2 regions of the Methylobacterium sp. WL8 genome follow, and region 1 is predicted to be linked to the other one. Evidence: predicted binding sites of a transcription regulator. Region 1 holds the regulator's gene; the other holds the start of a gene.
The links. Region 1 encodes PhoB, which activates phosphate uptake and scavenging genes when phosphate is short. Its sites were predicted from a motif close to TGTCATNNANCTGTCAT; they were not measured.

Region 1 (15,635 bases):
GCCGCCCTTTGGCAGATGAACGGCGAGATCAGCGTCATCGCCGCCGACGGCACGATCATCGATACGATGCGCGACGACCGCTATGCGACGTTGCCGCTCGTCGTCGGCGACGACGCCAACACCAAGCTCGGCGAGTATCTCGCCCTGGTCGCCGCGGCCGGCCCGCTGGCCGACCGCATCCGCGCCGGCACCTACGTCTCGGGCCGGCGCTGGACGCTGAAGCTCGACGGCGTCGACATCCGCCTGCCGGAGGTCGAGCCCGGCGCCGCGCTGGCGCGCCTCGTCGAGCTCGAGCGCGCCAACCGACTGCTGGAGAAGGACATCATCGCCGTCGACCTGCGGATGCCCGACCGGGTCGTGGTCCGCCTCACCGAGGAGGCCGCGGCCGCCCGGGCCGAGGCCTCGAAGAAGACGAAGAAGGGGACGGCGACGTGAGCCCAGCCCAGGCGCTCCTTTCGACCACCCGCCGCCCCGCCCGTTCCCCGTCTTTCGCCGGTCAGCGCTGATGCATTCCCAACACGGCCTCACGCCCCGCCTGAAACCGCTCTCGGCGCGTCGCAGCACCACGCTGTCGGTGCTCGACATCGGCACGAGCAAGGTGGTCTGCCTCATCGCCGAGCTGCAGCCGGCCGAGGCCCTTTCGACGCTGAAGGGCCGCACGCACCTCGCCCGCATCATCGGCATCGGCCACCAGCGCTCGCACGGGCTGAAGGGCGGCGCGATCGTCGACCTCGAAGCCGCCGAGGGCGCGATCCGGCAGGCGGTGCACGCCGCCGAGCGGATGGCCAAGGTCGAGGTCCAGTCGGTCATCGTCAACATGAGCGGCGGGCGCCTCGCCTCGCAGCACTTCCAGGCGCGGGTCAACGTCCGCACCGGCACGGTCACCGGCGCCGACGTGGAGCGCGTCCTCGAGGCCGCAAGCGCCCACGGCGTCAGCCCCGGCCGCGCCGTGCTCCATGCGCTGCCGACCGGCTACGCGCTGGACGGCCAGGGTGCGGTGATCGACCCCTCGGGCATGATCGGCGAGGCCCTCGGGGTCGACCTCCACGTGGTCACCGCGGAGGCCGCCGCCGCCCGCAACGTCATGCTGGCGATCGAGCATTGCCATCTCGGCGTCGAGGCGGTGATCGCCACCCCCTACGCCGCCGGCCTCTCGGCGCTCGTCGACGACGAGGCCGAGATGGGCGTCTGCGTCGTCGACATGGGCGGCGGCACCACGAGCTTCGGCGTGTTCTCCGGCGGGCACCTCGTCCACACCGACGCGATCGCCGTCGGCGGCCACCACGTCACCATGGACATCGCCCGCGGGCTCTCCACCCGGGTCGCTGCGGCCGAGCGGCTGAAGACGCTCTACGGCTCGGCCATCGCCACCCCCTCGGACGAGCGCGACATGATCGCGGTCCACGGCGTCGGCGAGGACGAGGGCGAGACCCCGAACCACGTTCCGCGCTCGCAGCTGGTGCGGATCATCAAGCCGCGGGTCGAGGAGGTGGTCGAACTCGTCCGCGACCGCCTGCGCGCCGCGGGCTTCGCCGCCCAGGCGGGGCGCCGTGTGGTGCTGACGGGCGGCGCGAGCCAGCTCGTCGGCCTGCCCGAGGTTACCCGCCGGGTGATGCAGGGCCAGGTCCGGATCGGGCGTCCGCTCGGCATCCGCGGCCTGCCCGAGGCGGCCAAGGGTCCGGCCTTCTCGGCCGCGGTCGGCCTGCTGGTCTACCCGCAGGTGGCGCATGCCGAGCACTTCGAGCCGCGGGGCCAGCGCGCCTTCGCCGGCACGGGGACCGACGGGTACATCGGCCGCGTCTACGAGTGGCTGAAGCAGGGTTTCTAGGCGTTTTCCCGGGCGCCCTCTCGCGCCCGGCCTCGACGAATCGGCGTCTCCTCGACGGAGGCGCTCCGGACAACGCGTTAAAGGTCACGAAGGGCTCGACACCATGGCCATCTCTCTCCAGGCGCCTGACATCCGCGAACTCAAGCCCCGCATCACCGTGTTCGGTGTCGGCGGCGCCGGCGGCAACGCCGTCAACAACATGATCGAGTCGGGCCTGCTGGGCTGCGAGTTCGTCGTCGCCAACACCGACGCCCAGGCGCTGACCTCCTCGAAGGCCGAGCGCGTGATCCAGATGGGCCTCGGCGTGACGCAAGGGCTCGGCGCCGGCTCGCACCCCGAGGTCGGCTCGGCCGCCGCCGACGAGGTGATCGACGAGATCCGCGACCAGCTCTCGGGCGCGCACATGTGCTTCATCACCGCCGGCATGGGCGGCGGCACCGGCACGGGTGCCGCCCCCGTCATCGCCCGGGCGGCGCGCGACATGGGCATCCTCACCGTCGGCGTCGTGACGAAGCCGTTCCAGTTCGAGGGCCTGCGCCGCATGCGCACGGCGGAAGCCGGCATCCAGGAGCTCCAGGCCGCCGTCGACACCCTGATCGTGATCCCGAACCAGAACCTGTTCCGGGTCGCCAACGAGAAGACCACCTTCGCCGACGCCTTCGCGATGGCCGACCAGGTGCTCTACTCGGGCGTCGCCTGCATCACCGACCTGATGGTCAAGGAAGGCTTGATCAACCTCGACTTCGCCGACGTGCGCGCGATCATGCGCGGCATGGGCAAGGCGATGATGGGCACCGGCGAAGCGAGCGGCGAGAAGCGCGCCAGCCGCGCGGCCGAGGCCGCCATCGCCAACCCGCTCCTCGACGACGTCTCGATGAAGGGCGCCCGCGGCCTGCTGATCTCGATCACCGGCGGCGCCGACCTGACCCTGTACGAGCTGGACGAAGCCGCCACCCGCATCCGCGAGGAGGTCGACCAGGAAGCCAACATCATCCTCGGCGCCACCTTCGACGAGAGCCTCGACGGCATCATCCGCGTCTCGGTGGTCGCCACCGGCATCGAGCCGGCGCTGATCTCGGCCAACTCCCCGAACAACAAGGAGATCGCCGAGACCGAGCAGCGCATCGCCGAGGTCGCCGAGCGCCTTCGCTCCGAGGCCCGCTCGCGCGCCGCGCAGAACGCCCCGAGCTTTCGCGCCGCGGCCGAGCCGGCCGTGACCCAGGTTCAGGCGGCCCCCGTCCAGCCCGTGCGCCAGGTGGCGCCCGAGCCGGTGCATCAGCCCGAGATGCGGATGGAGCCGGCGCCCGTGATGCGCGACGACATCATGCTGACCCAGGCCCAGCCCCGCGCCGCCGCCCCGTTCGTGCCCGTCCCGGCGCCCGCGCCCGAGCCGGTCTCGCAGGCCCATGCCGGCCCGTTCATGCCGCCGCGCCCGGCCGCCCCGCTCGCCCGCGCCCCGCGGATGCCGCAGATCCACGAGCTGCCGCCGATCGCCCAGACCCAGATCGCGGCAAGCCGCGGAGAGCATGTCGAGAACCACGGCGACACCAAGCGCACCAGCCTGCTCCGCCGCCTCGCGACCGTCGGCTTCGGCGGCCGCCGCGAGGAAGCCGAGCCGGCGCCGGCGCCCCGCGCCCAGCCGCAGGTCCAGGCTCCGATGCCGCCGGCCCCGCGGGTCCAGGCTCCGGTCGCCCCGACCTACCGCCCGGCGCAGGGCAACCTCGACGCGCAAGGCCGCATGGCGCCCCAGCCGCGGATGATGGACGACGACCAGCTCGAGATCCCGGCCTTCCTGCGCCGCCAGGCCAACTGATCCGGCGATCCCCCGAAGCCCCGCGGGCCAACGCCCGCGGACCTCATCGCGCGACGCGATTTCCGCCCCGGCACCCGTGCCGGGGCGTTTTGCGTTGCAACATGGAGTGGCCTATTTTCCGGGCGCCGCCGGTGATTTTCGTCGCAAAACCGCTCGGCGCGGCCCCGTCCCGGCGTTCGGGCGGGGGGCGTGGTGCGCGCAGGACACAGCGCGAGCGCTTGGTTGTAGGCGTGTTAACCATTCCTTAACGTGTTGAACTGGAACGATATTCCGGAGATCGCGGCGCGAGCGTGTCTGTAACACAGCGTAAGAAAGCGTGATTTGGCCGGGCTGTGCGCCGCAGCTATAAAAATCTCGAACGAACGAATAGCGGCGCGGTTTTCGGACCGACGCCGCACGCAGGGGCTTCAAGCAGCGGACGGATCGGAAGGCGTCGTCACAACGCGATACGCGCGGTGGCGTGGCCGGATCGCGGCCGAGGGCTAAGGAATGCGGACGAACCAACAAACAACACTCAAGGGCGCGGCCGTGCTGAGCGGCATCGGCGTCCATTCCGGAAACCCGGTTGCGATCACGCTGCGCCCGGCTTCCGCGAACCACGGTATCGCTTTCCTCCGCACCGGAATGGCCTCCGGCAACGACCGACTCATCAAGGCCCACCACGCCTGCGTCTCCGCGACCGAGCTCTGCACCGTGATCGGCGACGTCGATTCCGGGGCGGTCGCCACGATCGAGCACCTGATGTCCGCCTTCTACGGATTGGGCGTCGACAACGCGCTCGTCGAGATCGACGGGCCCGAGATGCCGATCCTCGACGGCAGCGCGCTTCCTTTCGTCAAGGCGATCGACGCCGTCGGCATCGCCCAGACCGGCACCGCCCGCCGCTGGATCAAGGTCCTCCGCCACGTCCGCATCGAGGCCGGCGCCGCCTTCGCCGAACTCCGCCCGATCGACCGGGGCTTCCGCCTCGACGTCGAGATCGATTTCGAAAGCCCGGTGATCGGCCGCTCGCGCAAGGCGATGGACCTCACCGCAGCCGCCTACCGCCGCGAGATCGCGCCCGCCCGCACCTTCGGCATGATGAAGGACGTGGAGCGCTACTGGAAGGCGGGCTTCGCCCTCGGCGCGTCCCTCGAGAACACCGTCGCCGTCGGCGAGACCGACGTGGTCAACCCCGAGGGCCTGCGCTTCGCCGACGAGTTCGTCCGTCACAAGTTCCTCGACGCCGTCGGCGACCTGGCGCTCGCCGGGCTGCCGCTCCAGGGGGCCTACCGCTCCTATTGCGGCGGCCACCGCATGAACGTCGGCATCCTCGAAGCCCTCTTCGCCGACCGCGCGAACTACGCGATCGTCGAGGCGCAGGGGACCCGCCGCGAGACCGCGCTCGCCGAATTCGGCGCCGGGCTCGGCATCGCCGCCTTCGCCGGCGACCTCTGAGAGACCCTTCCGGCCTGCCGCCTCCGGGCGATGTGGCCTGCAAGACACAGCCGCCCGCCGATCCGCGCGGGCGCGGAACCGCCGCTTTCATGCCCGAATCTGCCGCCACGGTGAATCGTCCGTGAAGTGCGCGGCAGTCCGGGATGCGGTGGCCGCCCGGACCCGGTAGAGTGCCGGCGCCGACATGAACCCATGATGGCTCAACGGCGCTCCGAAGCGAGGACGCGCCCGTTCGGGGGAAGAACCGCCAATGCCTGTGACCCTTCGGACCCGCGGAGCGGCGGCGGCCGTGCTCATCACCGCCTTCGGCCTCGGTCTCGGCGGTTGCGACGCCCTCGACCCGACCAACCTGTTCGCCGAGAAGTACAAGCCCGAGGTCGTGCAGGACACGCCGGCCGACAAACTCTACAGCGAGGGCTTGGCGAAGATCGAGGACAGCGACTACGAGGGCGCGGTCAAGAAGTTCGATTCGCTCGACAAGCAGTACGCCTATTCCGACTGGTCGCGCCGCGCGCTGCTGATGACGGCCTACGCGAACTACGAGGGCCAGAAGTACGACGACGCGATCACCGCCTCGAAGCGCTACCTGCAGCGGCATCCGGCGAGCAAGGACGCGGCCTACGCCCAGTACTTGATGGCGATGTCGCAGTACAAGCAGATCCCCGACGTCACCCGCGACCAGGACCGGTCCGAGAAGGCGCTCGTCGCGCTGCAGGAGCTCGTCCAGAAGTATCCGACCTCGGAATACTCCACCGACGCCAAGGCCAAGATCCAGATCACCCGCGACCAGCTCGCCGGCAAGGAGATGGAGGTCGGGCGCTACTACCTCGAGCGCCGCAACTTCCCCGCCGCGATCAACCGCTTCCGCGACGTGGTCAGCAAGTATCAGACGACCCGCCACGCCGAGGAGGCGCTGGAGCGGCTGACCGAGGCGTACATGGCGCTCGGCATCGTCGCCGAGGCGCAGAACTCGGCCGCCGTGCTCGGGCACAACTTCCCCGACAGCCCCTGGTACAAGGACGCGCACGCCCTCCTGCAGAACGGCGGCCTCGAGCCGCGCGAGGAGAAGGGCTCGTTCCTCAGCAAGATCTACACCTCGGTGATGGGCCGGACCGCGGCCGCCCAGTAGGCCGCCCGCGCATCACGACGGGACGCGAAAGCGCGGGCGGGGCTTCGGCTCCGCCCGTTTCGCATTTCGGGGGTGCGATCGGCCCGGCATCGGCCTACATGACGGCTTCGTATTTCCCGTAAAGTTTAGGGCACCCGTCCGGATCGACGGACGGGGAGCCGGAGGCACGAAGGCGCGGCATGCTGGTGCAGCTCGCGATCCGCGACATCGTCCTGATCGACAAGCTCGACCTGAACTTCGCCAGCGGGCTCAGCGTGCTCACCGGCGAGACCGGCGCGGGCAAGTCGATCCTTCTCGACGCGTTCAGCCTGGCGCTGGGCGGGCGCGGCGACGGCTCCCTCGTGCGCCACGGCGAGGCGCAGGGCGGCATCACCGCGGTGTTCGACGTCGGCCTCGACCACCCAGCCCGGCGGATCGCCGCGGAATCCGAGATCGACACCGAGGGCGACCTGATCCTGCGGCGCACGCAGATGGCCGACGGGCGCACCCGTGCCTTCGTCAACGACCAGCCCGTCGGCGTGCAGGTCCTGCGCGCGATCGGCGCGGCCCTGGTCGAGATCCATGGCCAGCATGACGACCGGGCGCTCGCCGACGTCACCACCCACCGCGCCATCCTCGACGCCTTCGGAGGCCTGAGCGGCCCGCTCGACGCGGTGGCGAAGGCGGCCAAGACGGTGAAGACCGCCCGCACGACGCTCGCCGAGCACCGCGCCCGGGTCGAGACCGCTCGCCGCGAAGCCGACTTCCTACGCCATGCGGTCGAGGAGCTGGCGGCCCTCGATCCGAAGCCAGGCGAGGAGGCGACGCTGGCCGAGCGCCGCACGGTGATGCAGCAGAGCGAGAAGGTCGCGCGCGAGCTGAACGACGCTTTGGCCGCCGTCGGCGGCTCGCATTCGAGCGTGCCACAGCTCTCCTCTGCCATCCGCAAGCTCGAGCGCCGCGCCGCGCAGCTGCCGGCGCTGGTCGAGCCCTGCGTCGCGGCGCTGGACGCCGCCCTCGTCGCCCTCGACGAAGCCCGCGCCGTCCTCGACGCCGCGGTGTCCGAGGCCGAGTTCGATCCGCGCGAGCTGGAGCGGGTCGAGGAGCGCCTGTTCGCCCTGCGCGCGGCCTCCCGCAAGTACGACGTCGCCGCGGACGACCTCGCGGCCCTGCGTGAGCGCTACGAGGCGGACGTGGCGGCGATCGATGCCGGCGAAGAGGCGTTGGCCGGTCTCGAGGCGACGCTGGCCACGGCCGAATCGGCCTACGCCAAGGCCTCGGAAAAGCTCAGCGCCGGGCGCCGCCGGGCGGCCAAGGCGCTTGACGCGGCGGTGCAGGCCGAGCTGCCGCCGCTCAAGCTCGAGCGCGCGCGCTTCATCACCGAGATCGTCACCGATCCCGAATCGCGCGACCCCGCCGGGATCGACCGCGTCGCGTTCTGGGCGCAGACCAACCCCGGCACCAAGGCCGGCCCGATGATGAAGGTGGCCTCGGGCGGCGAGCTGTCCCGCTTCATGCTCGCCCTGAAGGTGGTGCTCGCCGACAAGGGTTCGGCGCCGACGCTGATCTTCGACGAGATCGACACCGGCGTCGGCGGCGCGGTGGCGGACGCGATCGGCGCGCGGCTCTCGCGCCTGTCGCGGGACGTGCAGGTCGTGGCGGTGACCCACGCGCCCCAGGTCGCGGCGCGCGCCGTCACGCACTTCCTCATCGCTAAGGATGCGGTGAAGGGCGCCGGCCGCGTCGCCACCCGCGTCGCCTCGCTCCCCGTCGCCGCGCGGCGCGAGGAGATCGCCCGCATGCTCGCGGGTGCCACCGTCACCGACGAGGCCCGCGCCGCGGCGGCCCGCCTGCTCGAAGGCGCGGCCGTCTAGGGGGACGCTCCGACGATCCCCGCAAACCGTCGGTTAAGGTTAACACCTTCTTAACCATCGGGACCGACACTGATGCGATCCGGTGGCGACAGCGATTCGCGTACGCCGGCAACGTCCTACTTCGGGGGGGACCATGCATCAGGCCGCAGCCAAGTTCGAAGTCCTCCCGTCGCGCGAGGGCCTCGCGTCGCATCGCGGCGCTGCCAGCGTCGACACCCATCATCTCGGGCAGACCCTACGCACCGTCTATGAGGGCAGCGTCGACAAGCAGCCGATTCCGGACTCCCAGGTCGACCTGCTGCTGCGCCTGCGCCAGAAAGAACGCGACCTGCGCCGCAGCGCCTGAAGCGGGCAGGGGGCAAAGTCCGGGCCGCAAGGCGATCCGACGCAACCTTTCTGGCTCATCGCAGCGAGCCGTAAGGACGCCTCAAGCCATCTACCAGCGCTTGGCGCCCGGGCGCCGCTGATACTCGGCGGCGCGGATGCGCGTCAGCAAGCGGTCCAGGCTCATCAGCATCGAAGCCTCGTCGGCTCGGGCGCGCTCGGCCTCGCCGGGCTCGGTGCTGAAGTTCTGCCGCGCCTTCGCCAGGGCCAAGTCGCGCTCCAAGGCCTCGCGCTCGGCGTGGAGGGCCTGGAAGGCGCCGTCGTCGGGACGCGGCGCACGCGTCGGCGCCGCAGGCGAATCGTGGGGCACGGGAACGTCTTTCCGACCGGGCGAGCCGCGGCGGAATGCCGACGACCGAGCCCGGATCGAACGGAGAACGCGCGAACCCGGCAAAGCGTGCCATCGCCAAGCGATCCCGAACAGATCCCAAGCTGATTTCGCGGCGATCCCGGTCGCCGCGGCGCCGAAGCCGCCCATGTCATGCGGCTGTCATCTGCGTGTCCTAACCGCGGCGGTGTCGAGCCAGGCGGCTGCGGCCGCCGGACTGCCGGACGGCCGGCGCGATTCCGCACCTGCGGATCCGCGCCCCTCGGACGCGCTCGACGGATGACGGAGATCGATGTGAAACCCTTCACCTACGCGCTCGCCCTCGGCCTCGCGACGGCCCAGCTCGCCTTCCCGGCGCTCGCCGCCGACATCACCGGCGCCGGTGCGACCTTCCCGTTCCCGGTCTATTCCAAGTGGGCGGAAGCCTACCGCAAGGACACCGGCACCGGCCTGAACTACCAGTCGATCGGCTCGGGCGGCGGCATCAAGCAGATCCAGGCCAAGACGGTCGACTTCGGCGCCACCGACGCGCCGCTGAAAGGTCCGGCCCTGGAGAAGGACGGCCTCGTCCAGTTCCCGACCGTGATGGGCGGTGTCGTCGCCGTCGTGAACATCCCCGGCATCGAGCCGGGCAAGCTCAAGCTCACCGGCGACGTGATCGCCGACATCTACGCCAACAAGATCACCAAGTGGTCCGACCCGAAGATCGCCGCGCTGAACGACGGGCTGAAGCTGCCCGACGCCAACATCACCCCGGTCTACCGCTCGGACGCGTCGGGCACGACGAACATCTTCACCACCTACCTCAGCCAGGTCTCGGAGGGCTGGAAGAAGGAGTTCGGCGCCGCCACCACCGTGAGCTGGCCCGCCGGCCAGGGCGGCAAGGGCAACGAGGGCGTCACCGCCACCGTCAAGCAGGTCCCGAACGCCATCGGCTACGTCGAGTCGGCCTACGCCAAGCAGAACAAGCTCAGTTACGCGCTGATCCGCAACAAGGCCGGCAAGTTCCCGCAGCCGGACGACAAGGCGTTCCAGGCCGCCGCCGCCAGCGCCGACTGGAAGAGCCAGCCCGGCTTCGGCATCACGCTCACCGACCAGGCGGGCGAGGATGCGTGGCCGATCACGGCCGCGACCTTCATCCTCGTCCACAAGGAGGCCGCCGACCCGGCGAAGTCCGCCGACGTGCTGAAGTTCTTCGACTGGGCCTACAAGAACGGCGACAAGCTCGCCTCCGACCTCGACTACGTTCCGCTGCCGGACGCCGTCGTCGGCCTGATCCACGAGGAGTGGAACCAGGTGAAGGGCAAGGACGGGAAGCCCGTCCTCGGCATGTGAGGCCGACGGCGCGGGGCGGACTCCACCGCGCGCCTCGATCGTCGACTCGTCGGGCGGCCACCGGGACCACGGTGGCCGCCCGACCCCCGAGCGGACCGGCTTCCTCCCATCCGGTCTCACTCCCATCCGGTCTCACTCGCATCCGGTCTCGCCCTCGCGCCCGGCCGCACGGCGCGCTACCACCCCAGACGGTGAAAAGAACCGCGGATGACCGCCTTGACCGAACAGATCGCCCTGACGCGCTCCGGCACGAGCACGCGCTCGCGAAAGGGGCCGAGCAAGGGCCTCGACGCCCTGTTCCGCGCCGCCTCCTACGGTTCGGCCCTGCTGGTGCTGGTGGTGCTCGCCGGCATCCTTGGGTCGATCCTCTACGGCGGCTGGCCCGCCTTCCGCGAGTTCGGCTTCGGCTTCCTCACCTCCAGCGCCTGGAACATCGGCACGGAGCAGTACGGCGCCCTCGTCGCCGTCACCGGAACCCTCGCCTCGGCGCTGCTGGCCCTGGTGATCGGCGTGCCGATCTCGCTCGGCATCGCGATCTACCTGACGCAACTCTGCCCCGGCTGGGCGCGCAAGCCCGTCGGCATGACGATCGAGCTGCTCGCGGCGGTGCCGAGCATCATCTACGGCATGTGGGGCCTGTTCATCTTCGCCCCGTTCTTCGCCCGCTTCGTGCAGATGCCGGTCTCGAACGTCGTCGAGGGCCTGCCGATCGTCGGCACGCTGCTCTACGCCCGCGTGCCCTCGGGCGTCGGCGTGCTCACCGCCGGCATCATCCTGGCGATCATGATCGTGCCGTTCGTGGCCTCGATCGCCCGCGACATGCTCGACCAGATCCCGACGATCCTGCGCGAGAGCGCCTACGGCATCGGCTGCACCACCTGGGAGGTGGTCCGCCACGTCCTGCTCCCGCAGGCCTCCGTCTCGATCATCGGCGCGATCATGCTCGGCCTCGGCCGCGCGCTCGGCGAGACCATGGCGGTGACCTTCGTGGTCGGCAACGCCAACCGGCTCTCGGCCTCGGTGTTCGACCCCGGCTCGACCATTGCCTCGCGCATCGCCAACGAGTTCAACGAGGCCGACGGCCTGCAGCTGAACTCGCTGATGGCTTTGGGCTGCATCCTGTTCGCGATCACCTTTGTCGTCCTGATCATCGCCCGCTTCCTGACGCGCCGCGTCAAGGTCGCCTGAGGGAGCCCGTCGTGGACGCCAACAACACGATCCGTCCCGCGCCGGCCCTCAAGCCGACCCGCATCCGCGGCAGCCGCCGGGTCGCCGACCGCACCCTGCGCCTCGCCTGCCTCCTTGCCACCGTGCTCGGCGCTGTCGTCCTCGGCTCGATCCTCCTGATGCTGATCATCGAGGGCGCGCGCGGGTTCTCGCCGCTGCTGTTCACCCAGCCGACGCCCGGCCCGGGCTCGGAAGGCGGCGGCATCGCCAACGCCATCCTCGGCAGCCTGGTGCTCACCGGCATCGGCATCCTCGTCGCCACGCCGATCGGCCTGATGGCCGGCACCTACCTCGCCGAGTACGGCCGCGGCTCGAAGCTCGCCGAGGTGATCCGTTTCCTCAACGACATCCTGCTCTCCGCGCCCTCGATCCTGATCGGCCTGTTCGTATACACCCTGATGGTGCGGCCGATGGGGAGCTATTCGGGCTGGGCCGGCGGCGTGGCGCTGGCGATCATCGCGACGCCGGTGATCGTGCGCACCACCGAGGACATGTTGCGCCTCGTCCCCGGGACGCTGCGCGAGGCCGGCGTCGCGCTCGGCGCCCCGATGTCGACGGTGATCCGCAGCGTGACGTGGCGGGCGGCGTCGGCCGGCATCGTCACCGGCATCATCCTGGCGCTCGCCCGCATCGCCGGCGAGACCGCGCCGCTGCTGTTCACGGCGCTCAACAACAACTCGTGGTTCAGCCGCGACCTGATGGGCGGCGTCGCGAACCTGCCGGTGATGATCTACCAGTTCGCGCTCTCGCCCTATCCGAACTGGCAGCAGCTCGCCTGGGCCGGCGCGCTCCTGATCACCATGACGATCCTGCTGCTTTCGGTCGTCGCCCGCGTCGTCATCAAGCCGCAGACCGCGCGCTGATGTCCATGGGGACCCAGAACCCGCCGCCGGCACCCACGAGGAACACGACGATGAACGCCGCCCCCGCGATCAGCGCTTCCCAGTTCGACGGCCGGAACCCGGCCGACGAGCACGCGCCCATCCGCATCGCCGCCAGGGAGCTGAACTTCTATTACGGGCAGTTCCATAGCCTGAAGAACATCAACCTCGACTTCCACGACCGCCAGGTCACCGCCCTGATCGGCCCGTCCGGCTGCGGGAAGTCGACCCTGCTGCGCACCTTCAACCGGATCTACAGCCTCTACCCGGAGCAGCGCGCCGAGGGGCAGGTGCTGCTCGACGGCCAGAACGTGCTCGACGCCAACGTCGACCTGAACGAGCTGCGCTCGCGCATCGGCATGGTGTTCCAGAAGCCGACGCCGTTCCCGATGTCGATCTACGACAACGTCGCCTTCGGCCTGCGCCTCTACGAGAAGCTGCCGAAATCCGAGCTCGACGGCCGCGTCGAGTCGGCCCTGCGCAAGGCCGCCCTGTGGGACGAGGTGAAGGACAAGCTCAAGCAGTCCGGCATGGGCCTCTCCGGCGGCCAGCAGCAGCGCCTGTGCATCGCCCGCACGGTGGCCCAGAGCCCCGAGGTGATCCTGTTCGACGAGCCGACCTCGGCCCTCGACCCGATCTCGACCGGGCGCATCGAGGAGCTGATCGAGCAGCTGCGCAGCGAGTTCACGATCGTCATCGTGACCCACAACATGCAGCAGGCCGCGCGCATCTCGCAATTCACCGCCTTCATGTATCTCGGCGAGGTCATCGAGGTCGGTCCGACCAACCGCATCTTCATGAACCCGACCGTGCGTCAGACCCAGGACTACATCACCGGCCGCTTCGGCTGAGCCGCATACGGATCGATCGAGGACCAAGCCCATGCCCGGCCACATCGTCACGTCCTACGACACCGACCTCGAGGACCTGCGCCGCTCGATCTCCGAGATGGGCGGCGTCGCCGAGAAGATGATGACCGAGGCGACCGACGCCCTCGTTCGCCGCGACACCCAGCTCGCTCAGGCGGTGATCCTCGCCGACAAGCGCCTCGACACCCTTCAGCGCGAGATCGAGGAGCGCTCGGTGCTGCTCATCGCCCGGCGCCAGCCGATGGCGATCGACCTGCGCGAGACGATCTCGGCGATCCGCGTCTCGGGCGACCTCGAGCGCATCGGCGACCTCGCCAAGAACATCGCCAAGCGCGTCGTCGCGATCAGCGACCAGGCCCAGGCGCAGAAGATCGTGCTCGGCGTGCAGCACATGAGCGACCTGGTGCAGGAGCAGCTCAAGGACGTGCTCGACGCCTATGCCAGCCGCGACGTCTCGGCGGCGCACAACGTCTGGGAGCGGGACGGCGAGATCGACGCGCTCTACAACTCGCTGTTCCGCGAGTTGTTGACGTACATGATGGAAGATCCGCGCAACATCTCGTTCTGCACGCACCTGCTGTTCTGCGCCAAGAACGTCGAGCGCATCGGCGACCACACCACCAACATCGCCGAGACGATCCATTATCTCGCCACCGGCGAGAACCTCGCCGGTGACCGCCCGAAGAACGACGCGTCGAACTACGCGACGGTGACGCCCGGCGCCTGAGACGCCTGTCGGCGTCTCACGGCGGCCAAGGAAGTCGGGCGGCCCGCCCGGGAGTGCCCTGCATGCGTACGCGGATCCTGATCGTCGAGGACGAGGAGGCGCTCACCACCCTCCTGCGCTACAACCTCGAAGCCGAGGGCTTCGAGGTCGATTCCGCCGCCCGCGGCGACGAGGCCGAGCTGCGCCTGCAGGAGCAGGTGCCGGACCTGATCCTGCTCGACTGGATGCTGCCCGGCCTCTCGGGGATCGAGCTGTGCCGCCGGGTGCGGGCGCGGCGCGAGACGGCGTCCCTGCCGGTCATCATGCTGACGGCGCGCGGCGAGGAGGGCGACCGCATCCGCGGCCTCGGGACTGGGGCCGACGACTACATCGTCAAACCGTTCTCCGTGCCGGAGCTCCTGGCCCGGGTCCGCGCGCTGCTGCGCCGGGCCAAGCCGACCCATGTCGCGAACCTCCTGGAGGCCGGCGACATCGAGCTCGACCGCGACAGCCACCGCCTGCGCCGGGCGGGCAGCGAGATCCACCTCGGGCCGACCGAGTTCAAGCTGCTCGAATTCCTGATGCAGAGCCCCGGCCGGGTCTATTCCCGCGAGCAGCTCCTCGACGGCGTCTGGGGCCACGACGTCTACATCGACGAACGCACCGTCGACGTGCATGTCGGCCGCCTGCGCAAGGCCCTGAACCGCACCGGCGAGACCGACCCGATCCGCACCGTCCGCGGCTCGGGCTACGCCTTCGACGAGACGTTTTCGGGCGAGGATTAGGGCACCTTCGTTCCCGCGCCCGCGAGCCCCGCGCTGCGGCCCGTCGCCGTCACGGCGTCCAGCGCGCTCAGCACCGTGCCCTCGGTGAGGATCTGCGGCAGCACCGTCGGCTCGCCTGGCCCTGCGTAGAGCAGGTAGAGCGGCACGCCGCTGCGGCCGTGGCGCTCGAGCAGGCGGGTGATCTCCGGATTCTGGTTGGTCCAGTCGCCCTTGAGGTAGGTGACGTCGCGGGCGCGCATCGCTGCGCCGACCGCCGCCGTCCCGAGCGAGGTGCGCTCGTTGACCTGACAGGTGATGCACCACGCCGCGGTCATGTCGACGAAGACCGGCCGGCCGCCGGCCAGCAGCGCGTCGAGGCGCGCCTGCGTGAACGGCTCGACGCCCTCGGCCCTGGTCTGGGCGCCCGGCGCGATCCGGTCGCGGTCGAGGGTGAGGGCGAGCGCCGCCACGCCGACGACGGCGAGCACCGCGAGGCCGCGGGCGAGCTGCGCCCGCACCGGGCGCGCGTCGCGGCCGAGTTCCCACGCCCAGGCGGAGAAGCCGAGCAGCACCAGTCCGATCAGCGCGGCGAGCAGGCCCTGCGGCCCGACCTGCTGGGCCAGCACCCAGACCAGCCACGCGACCGTGGCGTAGATCGGGAAGGCCAGCGCCTGCTTCAGCACGTCCATCCAGGCACCCGGGCGGGGCAGGGCGCGGAGCGCCGCCGGCCACAGGGTCAACGCCAGGAAGGGCAGGGCGAGGCCGAAGCCGAGGCTCGCGAACACCACGAGGCCGGCGGCCGTCGACTGCGTCAGCGCGAAGCCCACCGCCGAGCCCATGAAGGGGGCGGTGCAGGGCGTCGCCACCACGGTCGCGAGCACGCCGGTGAAGAACGAGCCTTCGAGTCCGGCCCGCCGGGTCAGCCCGTCGCCGAGCCCGGCGAGCCGCCCGCCGAGGTGGAGCATGCCCGACAGGCTCAGGCCCATGGCGAAGAGCAGGTAGGCCAGGGCGGCCACCACGGTGGGCGATTGCAGCTGGAAGCCCCAGCCGATCCCGGCTCCCCCGGCCTTCAGCGCGATCA
Region 2 (15,635 bases), on a different contig from region 1:
ATGCTCGACATGCGGATGGGCCCGTTCTGAGCCTACGCGCACAACCCGTCGGCCCTTAAAAAGCCGGTCCCGCTCAAGCGCCGGGCCGGCTTTTTCGTGTCTGCGACCGGGCCGATCAGCGTCGCGCGAGATCGCCGAGCAGGCTCGCGGCGACGGTGGCCTTCGAGACCGTCAGCCCCGAGGCCGCGATGGCGTCGACCGCCCCGCGGATACGCGCCAGCGCCGGACCGCGCGCCTTGCCCCAGGCGGCGACCGCCTCCGGCCCAGGGCCGATGTCGTCCACGACCTCCGACGTGAGCTGGCGGTGGGCGCTCGAGATGCCGGCCACCGCCCGTTCCAGGGCGACCCGGTCGAAGGTGTCGGAGACCGGCGCGGCGCGGGCGGCGGCCGCCAGCGCATCCAGGGAAAACTCCCGCTCCAGCGCGAAATGCGTCGCCGCGATCTCCGCCACCGGCCGCCCGCTGGTGCCTGCGACGCGGACGATGTCGGGCGCCGAGGTCAGCGCGCGGAGCGAGGCGAGGCGCAGGGCCGGCTCGTCGTCCATGCCCTGCCCGACGAGCTCCGCCCGCCGCCGCTCGATCGCGGCGTTGGCGTCCGCGCCGAGGACGCCGGGAAGGGCCGCAAGCACCGCGCCGATCCCGTCGCGGTACCGCGCGACGAGCGGAGCGATGCCGCCGGTCAGGTCGAGGTTGCGGATGAACCAGACGATGCGGTCGACCAGCAGGTCCTGCACCTCGGCGTAGAGTCCGACCTGCGCCTGCCCGCCGATGCGCCCGGCGAGCCCGTCGATCGCCGCGTTCAGCTCCATCAGGCCGAAGGCGTCGCGGGTCACGGCGTAGGCCTTCGCGATGGTGGCCGCGTCCGCCCCGGTCTCGTCGGTCAGCCGGGTGACGAGCGAGATGCCGCCGCGGTTGACGATGATGTTCGACAGGGCGGTGGCGATGATCTCGCGGCGCAGACGGTGTCCCTTCACAGCGTCGGGGAAGCGTTCGCGGAGCGCCTTGGGGAAGTAGCGCTGCAACTCGCGGTCGAAGTACGGGTCGTCGGGCACCGGGCTCGCCAGCACCGAGTCGTAGAGCGAGAGCTTGGCGTAGGCCAGCAGCACCGCGTATTCCGGCCGCGTCAGACCCTCGCCGCGGCGCATGCGCTCGGTGAGGGTCGCGTCGTCCGGCAGAACCTCGACGGCGCGGTCGAGCCGGCCTTCCGCCTCCAGCCCCTGCATCGTGCGCATCGCAAAACCGGTCTCGCCGAGGCCCCGGTGCAGGGCGAGGGTGAGGGCCAGGGTCTGCAGCTCGTTGTTGCGCAGCACGAGGTGCGCGACCTCGTCTGTCATGGCGACGAGGAGCGCGTTGCGGGCGTCCGGGTCGAGGCGGCCGTCGCGCTCCGGGATCATCAGCGCGATCTTGATGTTCACCTCGACGTCGGAGGTGTTGACGCCGGCCGAGTTGTCGATCGCGTCGGTGTTGAGCCGCACGCCGGCACGCGCCGCCTCGATCCGCCCGGCCTGCGTCAGCCCGAGGTTGGCGCCTTCGCCCACCGCCTTGGCGCGGATCTCCGGGCCGGTGATGCGCACCGCGTCGTTGGCCCGGTCGCCGGCCTGCTCGTCGGTCTCGGTGGTGGCGCGGACATAGGTGCCGATGCCGCCGAACCACAGCAGGTCCACGGGCGCCTTGAGGATCGCCTGCATCAGCTCGGCCGGCGAGGCGGAGGCGCGGTCGAAGCCCAGCGCCGCCTGGATCTCCGCCGAGAGCGGGATCGCCTTCAGCGCGCGCGAGAACACGCCGCCGCCGGCCGAGATCAGGCCCTTGTCGTAGTCGGCCCAGCTCGACCGGCCGAGGTCGAACAGCCGCTTCCGCTCGGCGAAGCTCCCGGCCATGTCGGGGTTCGGGTCGAGGAACACGTCGCGGTGGTCGAAGGCCGCGATCAGCTTCAGCGTGCGCGAGAGCAGCATGCCGTTGCCGAACACGTCGCCCGACATGTCGCCGACGCCGACTACCGTCACCGGATCGGATTGGGTGTCGACGTCGATCTCGCGGAAGTGGCGCTTCACCGCCTCCCAGGCGCCACGCGCGGTGATGCCCATGCCCTTGTGGTCGTAGCCCTGGCTGCCGCCGGAGGCGAAGGCGTCGCCGAGCCAGTGACCGCGCTCCAGCGAGAGCGCGTTGGCGATGTCGGAGAAGGTCGCCGTGCCCTTGTCGGCGGCGACCACGAGGTAGGCGTCGTCGGAATCGTGCCGCACGGTGTCGGCCGGCGGCGCGATGCCCTCGCTGACGAAGTTGTCGGTGAGTTCGAGCAGCGTGCGGATGAAGATGCGGTAGCTCTCGGTGCCTTCGGCGAGCCACGCCGCGCGGTCGGAAGCCGGCGGCAGGCGCTTGGGAAAGAACCCGCCCTTGGCGCCCACCGGCACGATCACCGCGTTCTTCACCTGCTGGGCCTTCACCAGCCCCAGGATCTCGGTGCGGAAATCCTCCGGCCGGTCGGACCAGCGCAGGCCCCCTCGGGCGACATAGCCGTAGCGCAGATGCAGGCCCTCGACGCGGGGCGCGTAGACGAAGATCTCGAAGAACGGCCGCGGCAGCGGCATCCCGGACACCTTGGCGCAGGCGAACTTGAAGGCGATCGTCTCGCGCGGGAGCCCGTCGGCGGCCGTCTGGAAGAAGTTGGTGCGGACCGCGGCCTCCACGAGGTTGACGAAGCGGCGCAGGATGCGGTCCTCGTCGAGGCTGGTCACGTCGGCGAGCGCCGTTTCGATGGCCTCGCGGACGGCGGCCTCGTTCGCTTGGCGGTCGCCCTCGGTGACGGGGTCGAAGCGGGCGTAGAACAAAGCGACGAGCTGGCGGGCGATGCCGGGGTGCTGGCTCAGGGTCGCGGCGAGGTAATCCTGGCCGTAGCGCACGCGGAGCTGGCGCAGGTAGCGGCCGAGCGCCCGCAGCAAAGCCACGTCGCGCCAGGCGAGGCCGGCCTCCAGCACGAGGCGGTTGTAGCCGTCGGATTCGGCTTGGCCCGCGGCGATGGCGAGCATCGCCGCCTCCAGCGGCGCCTCGAGCGGGCCGATCTCGATCGCCGCGCCGGTGGCGCGCTCCAGCAGCATGTCGTGCAGCCAGACCCTGGTGTCGGCGCCGACCGCCGAAACGCTGTAGGTCCGCTCGTTGATCACGCGGAAGCCGAGGTTCTCCAGGCCGGGCACCCGGTCCGACAGCGGCAGCGACGCCCCGCGCGAGAACACCTTGAGGCGCACCTGCGCCGCCGGGTCGGTGTCGCGGCGGTCGATGGCGACCGCGCGCGGTCGTTCCTCGGAGAGCGATTCGAGGATGGCGATGTCGCCGATGGCGACCTCGGCGGAGAAGTTTTCGCGGTACGCCGCCGAGAAGCCCTCGCCGTAGCGGGCGGCCAGCGTCCGCGCCTCCGAGCCGCCCATGGCGTCGCCGAGGGCGGCGCGGAGCGCGTCGCCCCAGGTCCGCACCAAGGCGGCGATCCCGGCTTCGAGCGCCGACGGGTCGCGCTCCGGCGCGCCGGCCTCCGAGAAGCCGACCACGTAGTAGATGCGCGCCAGCGGCCCCTCGGGCAGATCGGGATAGGTCGCCGAGAGCCGGCCGCCGTGCTCCTGCGCCAGGTAGGCGCCGATGCGGGCCCGCACGACCGAATCGTAGCGGTCCTTCGGCACGTAGACGAGGAGCGAGACGAAGCGCCCGAACCGGTCGGTCCGGGACAGGACGCGGATGCGCGGCCGGTCGGCGAGGTTGGCGATGGCGAGGGTGAAGCGGAACAGCCGGTCCACGTCGATCTGGAACAGGTCGTCGCGCGGGTAGGTCTCGAGCACCGCGAGCAGCGCTCGGCCCGCATGGCTCGTCGGGTCGAGGCCGGCCTTTTCCACCACGGCCGCAACCTTGCCGCGGAGATACGGCACCTCGCGGGCGAGCGCGGTGTAGGCGGCCGCGGTGAACAGCCCGACGATGCGGACCTCGCCGGTGAGCTTGCCGGTGGTGGAGAAGAGCTTCACCGCGACGTAGTCGAGATGCGCCGCCCGGTGGACGCGGGCCTTGAGGCTCGACTTGGTGATGATCAGCGCGTGCGGCTCTTCGAGGAAGGCCACGATCTCCGGCGTCATGTCGACCAGCGCCCGGCCGCGGCGCAGCACCGCGAGGCCGGGATCGCGCAGGATGCCGAGGCTCTCGGCCTCGGTGGCGGCCTCGCCGGGCAGCGCGTGTTCGCGCATGCCGAGCAGGGTGAAGTGGCCGTCGCGCAGCCATTCGAGGAAGGCCCGCGCCTCGGCGACCTCGCCCTCCGGCAGGGGCGGGGGGTTGCGGCCGTAGCCCTCGGCGAGCTCCGCCAGCCGCGCCAGCATCGCGTCGTTGTCGTCCGTGACGAGGGCCACGTCCCGGAAGACCTGAGCGAGGCCGGCTTCGAGGCGTTCGCGCGCCTCGCCGGCATCGAGCCGGTCGAGGTGGATGTGGATGAAGCTCTCGCGCAGCAGCGCGCCGTGGGCGTCCGCCGTGGTCTCGCCGACGACGCGGAGCAGGGCGCCCGCCCCATCCCGCTCGACGCCGAGGATCGGGTGGGCGACGAGGTGGGGCGTCAGGCCCTGCTCGGTCAGCTCGGCCAGGGTCGAATCGAGCAGGTAGGGCCGGTTGTCGTTGACGACCTCGACGACGGTCAGCTCGCGGGTGCGCCCGAGGGCGGGCAAAGCCACGTCGACGAGGCGCAGGTTCGCCGCCGACCCGGTGGCGCGGGGCATCGCGAGATGGTCGCGGGCGGCGATCGCGAGGTCGGCCAGCGCCTCGGCCGGGTAGGGCGCCAGATCCTCCGGCGGCACCCGCCCGAACAGGTCGCGGACGAAGCCGCCCGGGCCGCCGCGCCCGCCGACGACCGAGGCCGCCGCCTCGATGAGGTCGGTGCGGGCGGATTTCGCCTCGCTCGTGGCCAGCGCAGTGGCCGATTCCAGGGCCGATTCGGTTTCCAGCACCATGGGCGGGACCCTCCCAACCGGCACCGGCGCCGGTTCCGCCGCGGACGTTAGGGGAGGGCCCATGGCGAGTCGATGACGCTCGCCGCCCACGGACCGGCAGCGGGTGACAGGCGGGCCGCAACGACCGGCGTTTCCGCGCTCAGTCCGTTACCGGCCAGCAGGCGCCATGCCGCGATCGGTTTCCGCAGATCGCAGCGAGCGCGGGAACAACGCGCCCGCCGACCGGTTGACGCTTCATTGGAGCTGTTCTAATTAAGAACTGCGGACGGGCAACGGGGCCGGCGACGGTTTCCAAGGCTCGCGACAGACGCCAGAACCGGAGTGACCCCATGACCTCGACCAACGCCTCCTGCGACAGCTGCCGCTTCTTCGACGACCACAAGACCAACGGCGCCTCCGCCGCCGGCGACCAGGGCCTGTGCCGCTTCAACCCGCCGGTCAGCCAGCCGGCTCCCGAGTCGAAGGGCCTGTGGCCGGTGGTGGCCTCTCAGGATTGGTGCGGCCACTTCACCGCCGAGATGACCGCGGCCGAGTAAGCCACGGGCGGTCCTCGATCGGCCGCCGCACGGTTAACGGCAGAGGGGCCGGCGCATGCGCGCCGGCCCCTTCTTTGCGTGAGCGGAGCGATGACGCCGAACCTACGGCCGGCCGTGGAGGCCGACATTCCCGCGATCACCCGGATCTACGCCGACGCCGTCCTGAACGGCACGGCGAGCTTCGAGGTCGAGCCGCCGACGGAGGCCGAGATGGCGCGCCGCCGGTCGGCGCTGGTCGCGGACGGCTTCCCCTACCTCGCCGCCGAGCAGGACGGCGTCGTTCGCGGATACGCCTATGCCGGCCCGTACCGCGCGCGGGCGGCCTACCGCTCGACGGTGGAGGATTCGGTCTACGTCGCCGAGGCCGCGCGCGGGCTCGGGATCGGCCGCGCCCTCCTGACGGCCCTGATCGCGGCCTGCGAGGCGATCGACGCGCGGGCGATGGTGGCGGTGATCACCGATCCGGGCTCGGAGACGTCGGCCGCCCTCCATGTGGCCCTGGGCTTCGCGCATGTCGGCGTGCTGGACAACGTCGGCCACAAGCACGGGCGCTGGCTCGGCACCGTGCTGATGCAGCGGCGGCTCGGCCCCGGACCGGACACGGCCCCGACGCGGGCGTGACCGCGCAACTTCGCGAAAAAATGGACGCCGAACGCCGCGTGCGAAGGTCCCGCCCGCTCAGTCCAGCCGGTAGCGCACCGGCTCCATCGCGGGCGGCAGCGGCTCGCCGAGGGCGTCGAGCACCGTGCGCTCGGCCGTGCGCAGCATCGCGTCGAGGGGCAGGTCGTTCGCCTCGAGGCCGAAGGGCTCCTCGAGTTCGTCGCCGAGCGCGTCGAGGCCGAAGAAGGTGTAGGCCACCAGCATGGTCGCGACTGGCGTCGCCCAGCCGAGCGAGGCCGACAGGCCGAACGGCAGCAGCAGGCAGTAGAGCCACGCCGTGCGGTAGAGCAGCAGCGTGTAGGCGAAGGGCAGGGGCGTGCCGTGGATGCGCTCGCAGGCGGTGTGGATCGCCGACAGGTCCGAGACCTTGCGCTCGAGGAGGCCGAACAGCACGTCGGTGAGGTGCCCGTCGCGATACGCGTCCGCGAGGTCGCGGGTCAGGCCGGCCAGCACCGCATCGGTCGGGCTCGGGCAGGCGCGCAGCCGCGCAGCCTCGGCCGGCGGCAGCCAGGGCGCGACGGCCGCCGCCTCGTCGAGGCCGCGCAGCCGCGCGTGCAGGCCGTGGCCGAAGCCGACGACCCGGCGCAGGCTCGACCGGCGAAGGCCGGCGCGCGCGTCGCCGGGCAGCAGCGCGACCAGGGTCCGGCTCAAGCCGCGCACCTCGACGATGAGCGCCCCCCAGGCCTTCCGGGCCTCCCACCAGCGCTCGTAGCAGGCGTTGTTGCGGAAGCTCAGGAAGATCGACAGCGCCAGCCCGATCAGGGTGAAGGGCCCGATCCCCGCCGTCACCGGGAATTTCTCCGGGACGCGCTGCTCGACGGCGACCACCAGGGCGGCGAAGGCCGTCAGCCCGAGGACCTTCAGCGCCACCCGCGGCAGGATCGAGCCACGCAGGGTGAACAGGATGGCGAAGAGGTTGGGGCGCGGGCGAACGATCATGGACGGCAGGCTTAGCCGTCCGGGCCGCCCCCGTCATCGGCCGCGCGTCCCCTGCGAGCCGCCGCACGGCCATGATCCCGTCATGTTCGGAGCGGATTGGCGGGCCTGAGAGATCGTGCACGCCGACGGGCCAAGGCCACGCAGCCGGCGCGCGGCAAGGAGTAATGGGTATGACGGTTCGACGGATCGGCGCGGGAATCGGCGCCTGGGCCGGACGTGCGATGGCGCTGGCGATGCTGACTGGCGTCGCCCATGCGGCGACGCCTGCGGACCCGAGCGGCACGTGGCTCACCGAGGACGGGCGCGCCCGCATCCGGGTGGAGAAGTGCGGCCCGAGCAACAAGAGCCTGTGCGGCTACGTCGTGTGGCTGAAGGTGCCGCTCAACGACAAGGGCCAGCCGCGGGTCGACTTCAAGAACCCCGACGCGAGCAAGCAGGCCCGCGCCTCGCTCGGCCACCAGCTCATCATGGGGCTGAAGCCGAACGCCGACGCCCACTACGAGGGCAAGATCTACAATTCCGAGGACGGCAAGTCCTACGACGTGACGATCTGGTCCGACACGCCGGAGGAACTCACCGTCCGCGGCTGCCTGATCGCGTTCCTGTGCAAGTCGCAAACCTGGAACCGCGTGACCGACGTGGTCGCCGGCCAGATGACCGGGCCGACCAACGGCCCGGGCGGCCCGCGCACCGATCCGGAATACATGGCCGGCAAGCCCGCCGCGACCGGCGCGAACGCGGCCAAGCCCCCCGCGCCGAAGCCCGGCGCGAAGCCGGCCCCGGCCGGCACCACGGCCGCCCCCGCCGCCGAATAGTCCATGGCCTAAACCGATCGCGCCTCGGCGGCGCGATCGGATAGAAGGCGACCGCGGATCACGTGATCAGGTCTCAATCGACCAAAGCGGCGTAGGTCAGCACCCGCAGTTCCTTGCGGATCGGCAGCGCCGAGGACGGGACGAGCTGCGTCAGCAGCACCACGGCGAGGTCCTCGGCCGGGTCGATCCAGAACGCGGTCGAGGCCATGCCGCCCCAGGCGACCTCGCCGGGCGTGCCGACGATCTGGGCCTTGGCCGGATCGAGCATCACCGAGAAGCCGAGCCCGAAGCCGATACCGTGGTAGGACGATTCGGCGAACCGCGGCGTACCGATTGCCGCGAGGTCGCCGGGCAGGTGGTTCATGGTCATCAGCTCGACCGTCTTGCGTCCGAGCAGGCGCACGCCGTCGAGTTCGCCCCTGTTCAAGATGAACCGGCAGAAGCGCATGTAGTCCGACGCCGTCGAGACGAGGCCGCCGCCGCCGCCCGCGATCGCCGGCGGCTTGGCGAAGGTGGTCTCGACCGCGTCGTCGTAGAGCGTGAGCGTGCGGCTGCGATCGTAGACGTAGTTCGCCGCGAACCGACCGAGGTTCTCGGGACGCACGAAGAAGTCGGTGTCGACCATGCCGAGCGGCGCGATCACGGCCTCGCGCAGGTAATCCGCGAAGTCGCGCCCCGAGACGACGGCCACGAGGTGGCCGAGCACGTCCGTCGAGACGCTGTAGTTCCAGGCTTCCCCCGGCTGCGACAGCAGTGGGAGCTTCGCCACGGTGGCCACCACCTCGGCGAGGCTCGCATCCGGCCGCAGGAAGTCGGCGCCCTGCTGGCGGTAGAGTGCGTCGACCAGGGTCGATTCCATGAAGCCGTAGGTCAGGCCGCCGGTATGGGTGAGCAGGTCGCGGATGGTGATCGGGCGGCGGGCCGGCTCGGTCTCGAGCTTGGCGCGGTTGCCGCCGGTCGCGACCCGCATCTCGGAGAATTCCGGCAGGAAGCGCGAGACCGGGTCGTCGAGCTGGAAGCGGCCCTCCTCGTAGAGCTGCATCACCGCGACCGAGGTCAGCGGCTTCGTCATCGAGTAGATGCGCGTCACAGTATCCGTGGTGAACGGCGTCTTGCGGGCGAGGTCGGCGAAGCCGTGGGCGCGCCGGAACACCGTGCGCCCGCGCCGCGCCACGCTCACCGACAGCCCGGCGAGCTTGCCCTGCGCGACGAGGTCTCGCATCCAGCCGTCGATCCGCTCCAGGCGGCCGGGGTCCACGCCCACCTCATGCGGCCTGCCGTCGATCGCATCGCTCATGTCATAATCCTTATGCGCCCCTCGGCTCCCGACGCCCGATGTAGCGGTCGCCGCGCGGCGGTACAGCTCTCAGGACCGCTGCAACGGCTCACCAACCCATGCTTCCCGGGCCGCCCTTGAACGGGCCGACGACGCCGGGGGTGATCCAACCGCCGTAGAACCCGCCCGGCTGCGGCTCCGCGCGGACGCCGCCGACGAAGCAGGCCTCCATCGGGCCGGCATAGAAGGCGACGTAGCCCGCGATCGCACGGAAGCCCGGCGTCGGATCGGGATAGGCCCAAGCTGCTCCCGGGATCGTCGCGCCAGGGGTCGTCGCGCCAGGGGTCGTCGCGCCGCCTGCCAGAACGTCGAACAGCACGGCGCGTCCCTTCCACTCGCAGATCCCGGCCCGGCGCGCCGGCCCGAGCACGCCCGCGGCGACGTCGCCCGGCGGGAAGTAGTAGGTCGGCGGATGGCTGGTCTCCAGCACGCGGAAGCCCGCCCGCGTCTCGGCGATGGTACGGCCGGCCAGCACGACCTTCAGGGTCGCGGCGACCGGTTCGAGCCGGGGCGGGCGGGGATAATCCCAAACGCTCTCCTCGCCGGGCTTCGTCGGGGCTGGGGTCGGATGCATCGCGTCGTCCTCCGTTCGTCGTCCCCGAGAGATAGGGCGGCGCGACAATGCGTTTGCCGCAGGCGCGCGACATGCTAGCCCCGAACGGACATTGGAGCGCCGACGTTGGACACACCGATCGCCCTCTTCCTCGATTTCGACGGCACGCTGGTCGAGATCGCGCCACGGCCCGACCTCGTTCGCGTCGAGCCGGACCTGGTGCCGATGCTGCAGGCGCTCCATGCGCGGCTGGACGGGGCGCTGGCGATCGTCACCGGTCGCCCGGTCTCGGTGATCGACGCCTTCCTCGCGCCCGCCGCCTTCGACGTCGCCGGCCTGCACGGGGTCGAGCGCCGGGTCGACGGCGTCCTCACCGGCGGCAGCCCGGACGACCATCCGGAGCTGCGTGCGCGGATGCCCCGGCTCCGGGCCATGGTCGCCGACCTCGACGCGGTGCTGATCGAGGACAAGGGCGCCTCGGTCGCCGTGCACTGGCGTCTGGCGACGCCGGCGGACGCCGAGCGGGCGGAGGAGGCGGTCACCGCGATCGCCGCCGAGCTGGCGGGCGGCTACCGGCTCCAGCTCGGCAAGGCGGTCGGCGAGATCGTGCCGGCCTCGGCCACCAAGGCGCACGCGATCCGCGCCTTCCTCGAGAACGCCCCCTATGCCGGCCGCCGCGCGGTGTTCCTCGGCGACGACCGCACCGACGAGATCGCCTTCGCCAGCGTCGCGGCGTATGGCGGCCTCGGCATCCGGATCGGACCGGGCGAGACCGCGGCAGAACGGCGCCTGCCCGGCCCGGACGCGGTGCGGGCCTTGCTAGGCGGCTGGGCGGCGGGCGGGACCATCGATCTGGACGCGCTGCCGGCGGCCTGAGCCGCGCCGGCGACTCCCTCGGATAGGCAGCGACGCGTCGGCCGGGACGGCCCCGCGTCGATCGGGAAAGGGTACCGCATGTTCGCGTTTCCGGTCCTCGTCGGCGACATCGGCGGCACGAACGCCCGCTTCGGGGTGGTCGAGTCGAAGGGCGCGGCGCCGCGCCTGCTCTCGCACGAGGCGACGGCGGGCCACCCCGATCCGTCGAGCGCCATCCGCGCGGCCCTGGCCAAGGACGGGCAAGGGGGCAAGCACGCGGGCGGGCCGGCGCCGCGCTCGGCGATCCTCGCCATCGCCGGCCGGGTCGACGGCCCGAAGGTGCAGCTCACCAACGCCCACTGGGTGATCGAGGGCGCCAAGATCGGCGCCGACTTCGACCTCGAGACCTCCGTGGTGGTCAACGACTACGTGCCGGTCGCGGCCGGCGCAGCGGGCATCGCGCCGCACGACCTCACTCTGGTGGGGCCGGTCGGGCACGAGCCGGGCGGCGCCCGCGTGGTGCTCGGGCCGGGCACCGGCTTCGGCGCCGCGGCCCTGGTCCCGTATTCGGACCGCCTCGCGATCGTCTCCACGGAGGCCGGCCACACCGACCTCGGCCCCTCGGACGCCTTCGAGGAGAAGGTCTGGCACGCCCTGGAGCGGGTCGAGGACCGGGTCACCGTCGAGACGGTGCTCTCAGGCCCTGGCCTCGCCCGCCTGCACGCCGCCGTGCGCCACGTCCGGACAGGCGTGCCGGCGGAGAAGATCGAGCCGGCGGCGGTGACCCAGGCGGGCCTCGACGCCTCCGACCCGCATGCGGCGGAAGCGTTGGAGCTGTTCGGGCGCCTGCTCGGCCGGGTCTGCGGCGACCTCGCGTTGACCTTCCTGGCCACCGGCGGCGTCTACGTCGGCGGCGGCATCGCCCCGCGGATCGTCAAGCTCCTGCAGCAAGGCGGCTTCCGCGCGGCGTTCGAGCGCAAGGCGCCGTTCTCCGCGATGATGCGGGCGATCCCGACCAGCGTCATCACCGTCCACGACCCCGCCTTCACCGGCCTCGCGGCCTTGGCGAGCGAGGGCGAGACCTTCGTCTATCACGGCCAGGTGTGGCGCCGGGGGGCCTGACCCCAGCGCCACGCGCGATGGCATCGCAACAGGACCGTCAGGCCGCCGCGAGCGGCTTCGACACGTCCTCCAGCGAGCGTCCCTCGGCTGCCGTGCCGAAGAGGCCGCCGACGATGGCCGCGACCGCCATCAGCGCGGCCCCGACGAGATAGCCGCCGAAGACCGCCTCGCGGGAGCCGGTCTCCACGAGCGAGCCGAACAGGAGCGGCCCCGAGACGCCGCCGATGCCGGTGCCGATGGCGTAGAAGCCGGCGATGGCCAGGGCCCGGATCTCCAGAGGGAAGGTCTCGGCGACGGTGAGGTAGGCGGCGCTCGCCGCGGCGGAGGCGAAGAAGAACACCACCATCCACACGCCGGTCTGCGCCCAGGCCCCGAACACCTCGATCTTGAACAGGTATCCGGCGCCCGCGAGCAGCACCGCCGAGATGCCGTAGGTGAAGGCGATCATCGGCCGGCGGCCGACCGTGTCGAAAAGGCGCCCGAGGAGCAGCGGCCCGAGGAAGGAGCCGAGGGCGAACGGCAGCAGGTACCAGCCGACGCTGCCGCCGGGCACGCCGTAGAACCGCTCCAGCACCAGGGCGTAGGTGAAGAACAACGCGTTGTAGAAGAACGCCTGCGCGATCATCAGCGCGAGCCCGACGACGGTCTGCTTGCGCGAGGTGCCGAACATCGTCCCGAACACCTCCGAGAGCGGGGTGTGGTCGCGGGTGCGCAGCTTCATCCGCTTGCCCTCGTCCACCGGCGGCAGGGTGTGGCCCTCGTCGGTGAAGCGCTTCTCGATGCCGGAGACCACCCGGTCGGCCTCGGCGGTGTAGCCGTGGGTCGCGAGCCAGCGCGGGCTCTCGGGGATCCAGGTGCGGAGCAGCAGGATCACGAGGCCGATGGCGCCGCCGGTGAAGAACGCGACGCGCCAGCCCCAGGCCGGGTCGATCACCTCGGGCTTCAGGAGCACGATCGAGAGGAAGGAGCCGAGCGCGGCGCCGATCCAGAACGACCCGTTGATCACGAGGTCGGTCCAGCCGCGGACGCGTGCCGGCACGAGCTCCTGGATCGTCGAGTTGATCGCGGTGTACTCGCCGCCGATGCCGGCGCCGGTGAGGAAGCGGAAGATGCAGAACGAGTAGACGTTCCACGACAGGCCCGTGGCCGCGGTCGCCGCGAGGTAGAGGGCCAGCGTGATGAAGAACAGCTTCTTGCGGCCGATGCGGTCGGTCAGCCAGCCGAAGCCGAGCGCCCCCGTAACCGCGCCGACCAGGTAGGAGGAGGCGGCCAGCCCCACATCGAACTCGGTGAAGCTCATCGGCGCCTTGCGCAACGCGCCGACGAGCGCGCCGGCCAGCGTCACCTCCAGCCCGTCGAGCACCCAGGTGATGCCGAGCGCCGCGATGACGAGGACGTGGAACCGGCCCCAGGGCAGGCGGTCCAGTCGTGCGGAGATGTCGGTGTCGACGATCGTGCCCATGGGGGCGCGCTCGGGCGTCGTCTTGCCCGACGCGGTCTCGACTTTGGTCGCCATGACTGTGTTTACCTTGACTCGAGACGCCTGTTCAGAACGGCGGAGACCAGCGAAAGGTTCGGCTGAGCTTTCATCGTTGCGGGCTTTGATGACGGCATCACCGTGGATGCCTCCCATGAAGCCTCGCCTCGACGTTCGCAAGACAGTCCGCTCCCCGTCGCGGTTCCGTGCTCCGTCCCACCCCCGCTCTCATGCACGCTCCCAGGCCCGCCGCCTCGGGCCCTGCCTGCGGCTGGGCATCCTGGCGACGGCGGCGCTCGCCGGCCTCGCCGTCGTGCCGACCCACGGGGCCGACGCGACGCTGGCCCGGGACCGGCAGCCGGTGACGATGTCGGGCTCCGACCGCTGGCGCCTGCGCCCGGCCGAGACCAACATCGTCCTGCCGGCGGCGGCGCAGGCGCGGGTGCGCCCGGCGATGCCGATCCCTGAGGAGCGGCGCCGGGTTCGGCAGGTCTACCCGGCCTATACCGAGATACGGTGAGGCCACGCCTCGCAATCAGGCCGCGCGATCAGGCCTCCGCCCGCGGATCGAGCGCGGCGGCCAGCCCGTCGCCGAGCACGTTGAGGGCCACGAGGGTCGCAACCAGGAACGCCGCCGGCCCGGCGAGCATGTGCGGCGCGGATTCGAGGCTGCGCGCGCCTTCCGCGATCAGCACGCCCCAGCTCGTCGCCGGCTCCTGCACGCCGAGGCCGAGGAACGACAGGAAGCTCTCCAGGAGGATCACCCGCGGCACCAGCAAGGTGGCGGCGACCGTCACCGGCCCGAGGGTGTTCGGCACGATGTGCCGCCGCAGGATCGCGGCGGACGACAGGCCGAGCGCCTCGGCGGCGCGGACGAAGTCGCGGCGGCGCAGCGCCAGGGTCTGGGCGCGGACGATGCGGGCCATGTCGAGCCATTCCACGGCGCCGATCGCCACCAGGATCAGGGCGAGGCTCGCGCGGAAGAACACCACCAGCACGATCACGAAGAACACGAACGGCAGGGCGTAGAGGATGTCGACCACCCGCATCATCGCGGCGTCGACGGCCCCTCCGGCGAACCCCGAGACGGCGCCGTAGAGGATGCCGACGCCAAGCGCGACCAGCGTCGCGGTGAGCCCGATCAGCAGCGAGACGCGGCCGGCCACGAGGCTGCGGCTGAGGAGGTCGCGCCCATGCACGTCGGTGCCGAGGAGGAAGTGGAGCCTCCGCACTGGCACCGCGACGGTGAGGCGCCGCCCGTCGTCCTCGCTGGCGACGACGCGGGGGGCGCCGAACAGGTCTGAGCGCGGCAGGTAGACGAGGCCGCGCGGGTCGATCGTTGCGTCCGAGGCCAGGACGAGGCGGAGCGTGTCGCCCGTCCTCTCGGCCTCCGCCACCGTCGCGCGGATACGGAAGGCGAGGCGATCGAGCGTGGGCCGCAGACGATCCGCGTCGGGTTGGGCCGCGAGGCCGGGGGGAAGCTGGCGCAGGTCCGGGTAGGTCCGCGCGGGCGCATGGCCGGTGAGCAGCGGGCCGACCAGGCAGGCGAGCGTCATCAGAGCGAGCACGGCGAGCGCCGTCATCGCGCCACGGTCGCGCGACAGGCGCAGGATCGCGCGGCGCGTCGGCGACTTGGGCGGCGCGCTCACGCGTGCAGCCGCAGGCGCGGGTCGAGCCACGCCGAGACGAGGTCGGCGACGAGGTTCAGGACGACGACGAGCACCGCCACCAGCACCACCGTCCCCATCACCAGGGTGTAGTCGCGGTTCAAGGCCCCCTCGACGAAGTAGCGGCCGATCCCGGGCAGGCCGAAGATGGTCTCGACCACCACCGAGCCGGTGAGCAGGCTGGCCGAGAGCGGCCCGAGGATCGCGACGACGGGCAGCAGCGCGCCGCGCAGGGCGTGCCGGGCGATGCGCCAGGGCGGCAGGCCGAGGCTGCGCATGGTCCGCACGTGCTGGGCGCGCAACGCCTCCGCCATCGACGCCCGGGTGAGCCGGGCGATGCCTCCGGCCTGCGGCAGCGCCAGGGTGATCACCGGCAGGATCAGGTGCGAGGGCGCGCCCCCCTCCCAGCCGCTCACCGGCAGCCAGCGCAGCGAGAGGCCGAAGGCGATCTGCAGCAGCGGCGCGACGACGAAGCCCGGCACCGACAGGCCGAGCGAGGCGGCCGCCCCGACCAAACGGTCGACCCATCCGCCGCGACGGTACGCCGCCCACGCGCCGAGGCCGACGCCGAGCGCGAGCGAGACGGCAAGCGCCAAGCCGCCGAGGATCATCGACACCGGCAGGCCGCGGGCGAACAGGTCGGCGACGCTCATGTCGCGGAAGGAGAAGGACGGCCCGAGATCGCCCCGGACCAGGGCCGCGAGGTAGC

Region 2: the regulator PhoB is predicted to act here: its motif matches at 5,028-5,044, upstream of FV234_RS03475 (NAD-glutamate dehydrogenase).

What each region holds. Positions count from the first base shown of each region.
Region 1 is NZ_VRVF01000002.1:94,212-109,846, forward strand. It holds gene FV234_RS01265 (cell division protein FtsQ/DivIB) at 1-435, shown strand, start outside; gene ftsA (cell division protein FtsA) at 506-1,828, shown strand; gene ftsZ (cell division protein FtsZ) at 1,932-3,641, shown strand; gene lpxC (UDP-3-O-acyl-N-acetylglucosamine deacetylase) at 4,131-5,078, shown strand; gene FV234_RS01285 (outer membrane protein assembly factor BamD) at 5,329-6,207, shown strand; gene recN (DNA repair protein RecN) at 6,387-8,060, shown strand; gene FV234_RS01295 (hypothetical protein) at 8,194-8,406, shown strand; gene FV234_RS01300 (hypothetical protein) at 8,497-8,754, opposite strand; gene pstS (phosphate ABC transporter substrate-binding protein PstS) at 9,067-10,107, shown strand; gene pstC (phosphate ABC transporter permease subunit PstC) at 10,315-11,295, shown strand; gene pstA (phosphate ABC transporter permease PstA) at 11,307-12,197, shown strand; gene pstB (phosphate ABC transporter ATP-binding protein PstB) at 12,248-13,066, shown strand; gene phoU (phosphate signaling complex protein PhoU) at 13,098-13,811, shown strand; gene phoB (phosphate regulon transcriptional regulator PhoB) at 13,874-14,575, shown strand; gene FV234_RS01335 (protein-disulfide reductase DsbD domain-containing protein) at 14,572-15,635, opposite strand, start outside.
Region 2 is NZ_VRVF01000005.1:83,594-99,228, reverse strand. It holds gene FV234_RS03475 (NAD-glutamate dehydrogenase) at 116-4,966, opposite strand; gene FV234_RS03470 (hypothetical protein) at 5,296-5,502, shown strand; gene FV234_RS03465 (GNAT family N-acetyltransferase) at 5,593-6,123, shown strand; gene FV234_RS03460 (bestrophin family protein) at 6,181-7,101, opposite strand; gene FV234_RS03455 (DUF2147 domain-containing protein) at 7,272-7,916, shown strand; gene FV234_RS03450 (serine hydrolase domain-containing protein) at 7,990-9,213, opposite strand; gene FV234_RS03445 (DUF427 domain-containing protein) at 9,302-9,826, opposite strand; gene otsB (trehalose-phosphatase) at 9,932-10,681, shown strand; gene FV234_RS03435 (glucokinase) at 10,760-11,782, shown strand; gene FV234_RS03430 (MFS transporter) at 11,820-13,298, opposite strand; gene FV234_RS03425 (hypothetical protein) at 13,414-13,779, shown strand; gene FV234_RS03420 (ABC transporter permease) at 13,808-14,908, opposite strand; gene FV234_RS03415 (ABC transporter permease) at 14,905-15,635, opposite strand, start outside.